4 regions of the Pantoea sp. SGAir0180 genome follow, and region 1 is predicted to be linked to each of the others. Evidence: predicted binding sites of a transcription regulator. Region 1 holds the regulator's gene; each other region holds the start of a gene.
What was found. The regulator CRP, encoded in region 1, controls carbon source genes, mostly activating them, when cyclic AMP is high. The targets are predictions, from matches to a motif close to ATGTGANNNNNNTCACAT.
Positions count from the first base shown of each region.

Region 2: a site for CRP is predicted at 1,081-1,098, ahead of psiE (phosphate-starvation-inducible protein PsiE). Genes of this name have one in related genera too.
Region 3: a site for CRP is predicted at 888-905, ahead of C1N58_RS21465 (iron-containing alcohol dehydrogenase). Genes of this name have one in related genera too.
Region 4: a site for CRP is predicted at 1,481-1,498, ahead of C1N58_RS16345 (YjcB family protein). Genes of this name have one in related genera too.

Region 1 covers NZ_CP028071.1:4,124,734-4,126,939, reverse strand. Annotated here, with positions in the region: gene C1N58_RS19280 (OsmC family protein) at 1-289, opposite strand, end outside; gene crp (cAMP-activated global transcriptional regulator CRP) at 592-1,224, shown strand; gene C1N58_RS19270 (YccS/YhfK family putative transporter) at 1,283-2,206, shown strand, end outside.
Region 2 covers NZ_CP028071.1:3,506,517-3,508,722, forward strand. Annotated here, with positions in the region: gene ubiC (chorismate lyase) at 26-538, opposite strand; gene psiE (phosphate-starvation-inducible protein PsiE) at 622-1,032, opposite strand; gene C1N58_RS16495 (alkaline phosphatase family protein) at 1,607-2,206, shown strand, end outside.
Region 3 covers NZ_CP028072.1:175,054-177,259, forward strand. Annotated here, with positions in the region: gene C1N58_RS21460 (D-threonate 4-phosphate dehydrogenase) at 1-494, opposite strand, end outside; gene C1N58_RS21465 (iron-containing alcohol dehydrogenase) at 997-2,142, shown strand; gene C1N58_RS21470 (dihydrodipicolinate synthase family protein) at 2,165-2,206, shown strand, end outside.
Region 4 covers NZ_CP028071.1:3,476,505-3,478,710, reverse strand. Annotated here, with positions in the region: gene C1N58_RS16355 (oligosaccharide flippase family protein) at 1-83, shown strand, start outside; gene C1N58_RS16350 (ATP-grasp fold amidoligase family protein) at 92-1,042, shown strand; gene C1N58_RS16345 (YjcB family protein) at 1,095-1,376, opposite strand; gene soxS (superoxide response transcriptional regulator SoxS) at 1,620-2,045, opposite strand; gene soxR (redox-sensitive transcriptional activator SoxR) at 2,201-2,206, shown strand, end outside.

The DNA.
Region 1 (2,206 bases):
AAAGTGCGTTGCCGCTGACGATAAAATGCAGATTGATATGGGTAAAGATGCGGGGGGCTTCTTCCCGACGTTCAGACGATAGTTTCACTTCGCAATCAACCACATCGTTGCGGCCTTTTTGCAAAATTGACACAACGTCAATGGCGCTGCATCCCCCTGCCGCCATCAGCACCATCTCCATAGGGCTCGGCGCTTTATCGCCAGAATTGCCATCCATCAGTACCTGATGGCCGGACGATGATTCCCCCAGGAATGTTAACCCTTCAACCCATTTGACGCGTGCCTGCATAATTTTGACCTCAGAATACCCTGTTTTGGCTCAGCGTACGCTTTTGCCTGGGAAACAGCAATCCAGAGAAAACGCCATCTTGCTGAAGCGAGACAACACAAGACAGTCGACGTAAGCTGTGCTACAAACAGAGCTGAAAATATTTTTCGTCATCCGAAGACGAAGCCGGGAAGAATGATGCGCACTGCGCCGAATGCAGCCCGAATAATTTCCTGAATGGAAAGACGCTTAACGCTTACATCGCCTGGCAGGGAAACAGAGCCCTGTATTTTGGGCACGATTACAACAGAGGATAATAGCGAATGGTTCTCGGCAAACCGCAAACAGACCCTACACTTGAATGGTTCCTGTCCCATTGCCATATTCACAAGTATCCATCCAAAAGTACGCTCATTCATCAAGGTGAAAAGGCGGAAACGCTTTACTACATCGTTAAAGGTTCCGTTGCGGTACTGATTAAGGATGAAGAAGGCAAGGAGATGATTCTGTCCTATCTGAATCAGGGCGACTTTATTGGTGAGCTTGGCCTGTTCGAAGAAGGTCAGGAGCGCAGCGCCTGGGTACGTGCGAAAACCGCGTGCGAAGTGGCAGAGATTTCCTACAAAAAATTCCGTCAGCTGATTCAGGTGAATCCGGACATCCTCATGCGCCTCTCCTCGCAAATGGCGCGCCGTCTGCAGGTCACATCGGAAAAAGTGGGCAACCTCGCGTTCCTTGATGTCACCGGTCGCATTGCGCAGACGTTGCTCAACCTGGCGAAACAGCCGGATGCCATGACGCATCCTGACGGCATGCAAATTAAAATTACGCGTCAGGAAATTGGCCAAATCGTGGGATGTTCACGTGAAACCGTGGGACGTATTTTGAAGATGCTGGAAGACCAGAATCTGATCTCCGCACACGGCAAAACAATTGTTGTTTACGGCACGCGCTAAGCTTTATTCTTCACGGCATAATGGCAACGTTATGCCGTGAATTATTTGCGTTGAGCCGATGTGGCGAAGAATAATTTATCACCCTGAAGTTAACTATGCCCTGCGCCAGACACTGGTGTTGTGTCTCCCCGTCGCGCTCGGCTGGCTGTTTGGCGATCTGCAAAAAGGATTGCTGTTCTCATTGGTGCCTGCCTGCTGCAATATTGCCGGTCTGGATACACCCCACAAACGCTTCTTTAAACGCCTGATTGTCGGCGGCAGCCTGTTTGCCCTGGGTAGCTTACTGATGCAGTGGCTTCTGTTTAAAGACGTGCCCTTACCGCTTATTCTTTTCGCTCTGCCTTTGCTGCTGGGCGTGACAGGTGAAATCAGCCCACTGCACGCACGGTTACTCCCTGCCACACTGATCGCAGCGATATTTACCACCAGCCTGATTGGCCGCATGCCCATTTACGTACCGCCCCTGCTCTACATCGGCGGTACGCTGTGGTATGGCCTGTTTAACTGGTTCTGGTTTTGGCTGTGGAAAGAGCAGCCAATGCGTGAAAGCCTGAGTCTGATTTACCGCGAACTGGCGAACTATTGTGACGCCAAGTACACCTTGTTGACGCAACTTACCGATCCGGAGAAGGCGCTACCACCGTTGCTGGCGCGGCAACAAAAAGCAATCGACCTCATCAACACCTGTTATCAGCAGATGCATATGCTGTCCGCCAGCCGCGATCACAGTCATAAGCGACTGACCCGCGCTTTTCAGGTCGCACTGGATTTACAGGAACACATTTCTGTCAGCCTGCATCAGCCAGAAGAAGTGCAAAAACTGGTAGAACAAAGCCATGCTGAGGCCGTGATTCGCTGGAATGCGAAAACCATTTCCGCCCGTTTACGTGAGCTGGCAGACAACATCCTGTACCACCAACTGTCCAGTCGCTTTGATATGGACAAGCAGCTGGGGGCACTGGAAAAAATCGCCCGTCAGCAC
Region 2 (2,206 bases), 620 kb from region 1:
TGTCTGTTTTGCACAGGTCAAATCCTTAACCCTGGTAACGGTAAACCGGCGACGCCGGTAAAAATAATTCGGTTAGTAGCAGGGGCTTCCCCGATAAACGCAGGCGCGACCGACGTCCCCACAGCGATTCAACGTTACCGGGCTCGATAAAATCGCGGGTCAGGGTTGAAGAGGAGAACAGGTAACGTCCCAGCGGTCGCGTTCCGAGCTGCTGCAACATTGCTTCGGGACCGTTCAGGGTGCTTTCAGGCACCAGCGTGCGTCCCGCCAGCCAGGGTTGTTCGTCGCCATACAGGATCACTTCACGCAGCCAGAAGCGCTGATCAGCGGGTAACAGCGCACCTTCGTCACCTAATTCGTCAGCGTGGATAAACCCTTCACGAACGGGCTCCACCCTGACCTTCTGGCAATGCTGTTCGAAGCGCCTGGTCATAGAGTCCTCCTCCATCAGCCAGTCACGAAGTGATGGCGACAGAGCAGCACCGTCCAGCGCCAGCCAGTTGAGTGAACGTAATAAACGGAGCGGGTCTTGCGTCATGACACTTTCCCCCAAAAATTTTCAGGCAGGTAGTTTAGCGCAGAGCGATTCACGGCACACCCGTCCGTCATGCAAACGCGAGGTTATTCGCGCTTAAGCCGGTTACTGTTTGCCAGCCACAGGGTGATAACCAGCAGCAGAATAGCAGCCGAGTAGCACAGCGTATCAAAGGGATTTTTGTGGTCGACGATAATCAGCCTGATGATAGCCGTGATGCCGATATAGACGAAATAGCGTAACGGGAAATGGTAACCCGACTGGAAGTACTTCACGATGAGGGCAATAAACTCAAAGTAAAGGAAGTAAATCACGATGCCTTCAATCAGAAGATAGGAGGACGCCTGCTCGCCCGTGCTGAACAGGACGTTGGCTAAATGGACCGTCTCTTTGCCCAGGAAGACCATTAAAATGAACGCCAGAATCAGTAATCCTGCATTCAGCACCCATTGCATCAGGCGCGCTATCTTTTGTGCTATCGGGTTTTTATCACTCATTTCACGCCTCGAAAATAAAGGGATGTTTTCTGGCATTATCATGCTTTAGTGTGACGTAAATCACAATATAGCCGTCAGGCTTACTTAACAGCGTCTTTCAAATCACCAGACTGCGCGATGGAATGCCAGCCCCGGCATCCTGGGTTATACCGCCGGGACCGTACGAACCTGTCTTTTGATGAAAGCCAACCGGACAGACCGATCATATCGGCTGGCAGACCCACTCCGTCGTGCCGTCCTGTCATACGGTTTTCACATCCGACATTTACATTGGCTCGGTTTTTCAACCCCGGCAGTCAGTTAGCGCCCGCTTCCATACCCGACTCAATGGATAAGCGTCCTGAGGCGGCACGTTGCGTTGGCCTCCGCGCAGCCAACAGCGGCGTTCATGCCCGGCCAGGCTTAATCTGTTCCGCATTAACAGTTACGGGATTACGTCAGGTTAGTGTGCACTTACTCAAATATTAAGATGCGGCCGGACGGCGTTGCGCTGGCGGCGTTAAAACAGCCCGACGTCAGAGACGCAGACAAAGGCCCCCTGTGGCGTGAAGACGCCGCAGCAAGAGAGGACAACATGAAAACAATTCTGGTGATTCTGGACGGCCTGAGCCATCACGTTGCCCATCATGCGATGGGTTATCTGCACGCAGAATGTGCGCAAGGTAAAGGGCATTATTATCATCTCACCTGTGCACTGCCTTCTCTGTCGCGTCCGCTGTATGAATGCATTCTGACCGGTGTTGCGCCTGTGCAAAGTGGAATCATCCACAACGGGGTAAACCGCCTGAGTCACGAACAGAGCGTATTTCACTATGCGCGTGATGCGGGCCTGACCACCGCCGCAGCGGCTTATCACTGGATCAGTGAACTTTACAACCGCAGCCCTTTCGTGCCTGCGCGCGATCGTCATACCGAAGCGCCGGCCCTGCCTGTCCAGTTCGGGCACTTTTACGTTGACGACAGTTACCCCGATTCGCACCTGTTTGAAGATGCCGAGAGCCTGAGGTTGCGGCACAACCCGGACTTCCTCCTCATCCATCCGATGAATATCGATTATGCCGGTCATCAACATGGCCTGTCCTCGCCCCAGTATCGTAACCGGGCACGCATGGCGGATGGTTACCTGTCGCAATGGATGCCTGGCTGGCTGGCAGAAGGCTATCAGGTGATGGTG
Region 3 (2,206 bases), on a different contig from region 1:
ACGTGGATCACTTTGAGTTTATCGGTGTAGAGCACCATCGAATAATCTTTGGTGTCAGTTAATTTTGCCAGTAATTCCGTATGGCCTGGATAATGATGGCCGGCCATATGCAGCGCTTCTTTATTCAGCGGAGCCGTCGCAATCGCTTTCACATCACCGCGCATCGCCATTTCTGTTGCACGTTTGATGCATCGATAAGCCACATCGCCCGCTTCAGGCTGCACAACCCCACACTGTAGTGCCTCCGGATGTGCCACTTTCTCATCGATAATATGAATAACGCCGGGCATAAAGAGGGCTTCGGACACGTTATTAATGACGTTTAATTCCGCCTGCGGCGTTATGTTCATTGCCAGTATGCGGCGGAACGTTTGTACACAACCGATAACCACAACGGGCGAACCCGCTAACGCGCCCTCGGTTAAGGCCTTAATAATAATTTCAGGACCGATCCCAGCCGGATCGCCCATCGTAATCGCCACAACATTCGTCACTTGTTTTCTCCTCAACGACGCTCAAAATTTTTAAAGGGGGAGGTTCATTACCCAAACACCGGCTTTCGTTAATACCGCCTGACGTCAGTCACAACCGGATGCATGCCCACCCGGAACATACCCCGCCGCCCTTCTGGGCCGGGTTACGCCCGGGCCGAGACGATTGCAGCAGTCCATTTAGCCAACCCTGACGTCTTGTCGCTAAAATCAGCCCAGCGTGCAAACCCACACTGCCGTCGTTGAGCGATTTCACTCATCCGGTCAACGGTCAGAGATCTGGCCCTCTTGTTTTGTCGCCCATGTCGTCAAAAGCGCCTGAATATCAGAGGCACAACGCACCTCATCAGTTTTCAGCCCTCACCCTAATGATTATATTCAATCATATTAGATTATATGTGAGCAAGATCAATTTAATAAAGCGCCATTTTATTTATAAATTTAGCCAGTGAGTGAGCGAAGTTAAGCGGAATGAAGAATTTCAGTCATTTATGGGGAGACAGACGTGGCATTAATTAACAGCACAATATTGAGCGGTTCCGGCGCGATAAAGGCACTGACGCCGGTCGTTACGGACAAACAACACCTGCTGGTTTTAACAGACAAGAACATTGTAAATTTGCCCGCGACCACGCAAATCCTGACGTTGCTCAGTCAGGATGGCCGTCACGTTAAACTGATCGATGATGTTCCGGCAGAACCCACGCATACCGATGTTGAAGCGGTGCTGTCGCGTACAGCAGGTAAAACGTTTGATTTAGTGGTGGGCATTGGCGGTGGAAGCGTACTGGATGTGGCGAAGCTGCTTTCTGTGTTATGTCACGTTGCGTCACCCTCCCTTAAAGCGCTGCTTGATGGCGGGAAAATTACAGCCCGTTTACCCTCACTGCTTATTCCCTCGACGGCGGGAACGGGTTCGGAAGCAACGCCCAATGCTATTCTGGCTATCCCTGAAAAAAACACCAAATCAGGCATCATTTCCCCTGTGATGCTGCCGGACTATGTCGCGTTAATTCCAGAACTGACCACCAGCATGCCTGCGCATATCGCCTCATCAACGGGCATTGATGCACTGTGCCATTTACTGGAATGTTATACCGCCACCATTTCGAACCCTGTGGGTGACAACGTTGCGCTGATGGGCCTGCATAAGCTGTTCCGGAATCTGGAAACATCCGTCACTGAACCGCATAACCTGAACGCGAAGCTGGAAATGCTATGGGCTTCTTATTATGGCGGCGCGGCAATCGCGCACGCCGGCACCCATCTTGTTCATGCGCTTTCGTATCCTCTGGGAGGCGCTTATCACCTGCCTCACGGCGTCGCCAATGCCATTCTGCTGGCACCCTGTATGAAAGTGGTGCGCCCGTTTGCCATCGACAAATTTGCCACTGTCTGGGACCTCATTCCGGGCGCCGATATCACATTGACCCCGGAAGAAAAATCGCACGCGCTGGTCGACTATCTCGCCAAATTAGTTAAACGGCTCAATCTGCCGGATAACCTGGAAACATTAGGTGTGCCGTCAGATGATATTGATGCGCTGAGCGAATCTGCACTCAATGTGAAGCGTTTAATGAACAATTCACCCTGCGCTGTAAGTCATCAGGATGTGGCTGATATTTACCGGGCCCTGTTCCCTAAAATTTAACCACCGAAAGGAGTGGGTAAAGATGAAAAAAATAGAAGGTGTACTTACAGCGATTGTGACGCCT
Region 4 (2,206 bases), 650 kb from region 1:
TCACCGTCATGAATTACTTCTTTAAACGCGGCGTGATTCAAAAAATTCAGGTTTCCTCACTTAACTACAAAACCTACAAATGAGGTCAAATATGCTCAGGTTGAAGCAAGAGCTCAGAAGAAGTTTGCAGTACTTTATTAAGAAGATGCCCTGGACTTATCAGGATCGTATTTATTACTTCCGCAAGTTCAGAAAGCTCCCGAATCTGCGTGAGCCCAAGGTCTTCAACGAAAAAGTGCTGTATCGCAAGTTTATCCATGGTGATTACCAGCTGTATGCGCGCCTGTCCGATAAGTATTCGGTGCGCGACTATATTGCGGAAAAGATTGGTAATGACTATCTGATTCCGTTGCTCCACGACACCACCGATCCCACCACGTTGAATGATCTTACGCGCTGGCAGGGCACGGTTATCAAACCGAATCATGCTTCAAACATGGTAGAGATCGTGCTGGAAGAACCGGATGCGCTTCGTAAGCAGCAAATCATTCATAACTGCTATTCGTGGTTAAAAACCGATTTCGCCAACGAAGCGCGTGAGATCCACTATCGCTATATCAAGCCACGTATTCTGGTTGAGCAGTATATTGGTGACGGTAAAAGCGCGCCGGTTGATTACAAGTTTCATATGTTCAATAAGCGCGATGGCAATTTTGAGTATGTTCTTCAGGTCATCTACAACCGCTGTCAGCCTCAGCTTTCGATGAATTTTTACGTTAATAACCTCTCCGAGGCTTACCATAAAATTCGCGATACCGGCCTGGATGTTTCCCCGATCATGCCCTCACTGGAGCGGGCACTAGCCCTGAGCAAAACGCTGGCCAGTGACTTTGACTACGTGCGAGTCGACTGGTATATCCACGACCAGCACATCTATTTTGGTGAACTGACGTTTACGCCTGGCGCAGGCATGGTAACCGGACTGGATCGTGGCTTAGACAAAATGATGGGTGAAATGTGGATTCAGGAACGTCGCGGAACGCAGAGACCGGACGTTGACGTACAGGATGTCGTCATTCCTGTCATGTTGAAGAAAATTTGACTTTACACAGCAATATAAAAAACCCCGCAAAGCGGGGTTTTTTATTGGTCATTCAGGGCATTGGCCAGTTCGCAGGCGCACGGCTCATCATGTCAATGAACACTTCTTTAGAGACGCTCAAAAAATGGTGCACGTTTTCCATGCTTAGCGTGATGCCCATTAAACCGGTCACAAACCAGCACGACAGACCAACGCCCACGCCGCCACAGAGAAAGGCCATGACATGATGGCTGTCCTGGCGAAGGCGGGTTTTCAGTGTACTGGCGAAAAACATCATTACAGCGCTCAGCAATTCCCAGCGCATAACAAGAAAACTGGTGGTTAGGGTAGCCATCAATTTTGACCTCAAAATCGGAAAGGACGCCTGACTGTCTGCGAACATCACGTCGGCGGAAAAGTCTGTCAGGTGGGGCTCTTTCGTCGGCAACAAACGTCATAATGTGATGTGGGTCACATTATATCATCTGGTTCTCAATTTTTGTACAGAATTTGTTTGATTTGTCAGCGCAGTGTCAAGCCAGCGGAAGGGTAAAAAAGAGGGATAAAGCCGTGCGCCCGATCGGGCGCACGCGGGCTGTTAATTAAGCGGACAACATTCACCCGTTGTACGCTGCGTAAAGCTGCTCATCGTTTCCCCACAGTCAAAGCTCAGCAGGCGTGGACGCTGAACCGCCTGGCGACGCATATAGTGACGATACGCCGTAGGCGTCTGGGAAAACTGGCGGCGAAAGACCCGTGAGAAGGTCTGCTGCGAATCGTAGCCATACTGCATCGCAATATCGAATACCGGACGCTGCGTCTGACGCAGCGCTTCTGCGGCCAGCGTCAGCCGGCGTTCGCGGATATAACCACCCAACGTCTGTTTCGTTACGCTACGGAACATACGTTGCAGGTGCCATTTCGAATAACCGGACTTCGCGGCCACCTCATCGATTGACAGGCTTTTATCCAGGTTCTGGTCAATCCAGTGGGTCAGTGAATGAATGATCTCTTCTTGTATCATGGCCTCATCCTTCTGGTGAATGTCCCCGTCACCGTGCATGCCGCAGTTTGTGAGGCTGATAATCAGCCTGCAGGGGGCGTGACGTCGTCAGGGCGGGTGTTGTTCTGATGGGAAAGGAGTATAATTCCTCAAGTTAACTTGAGGTAAAGTGCCAGATGAAA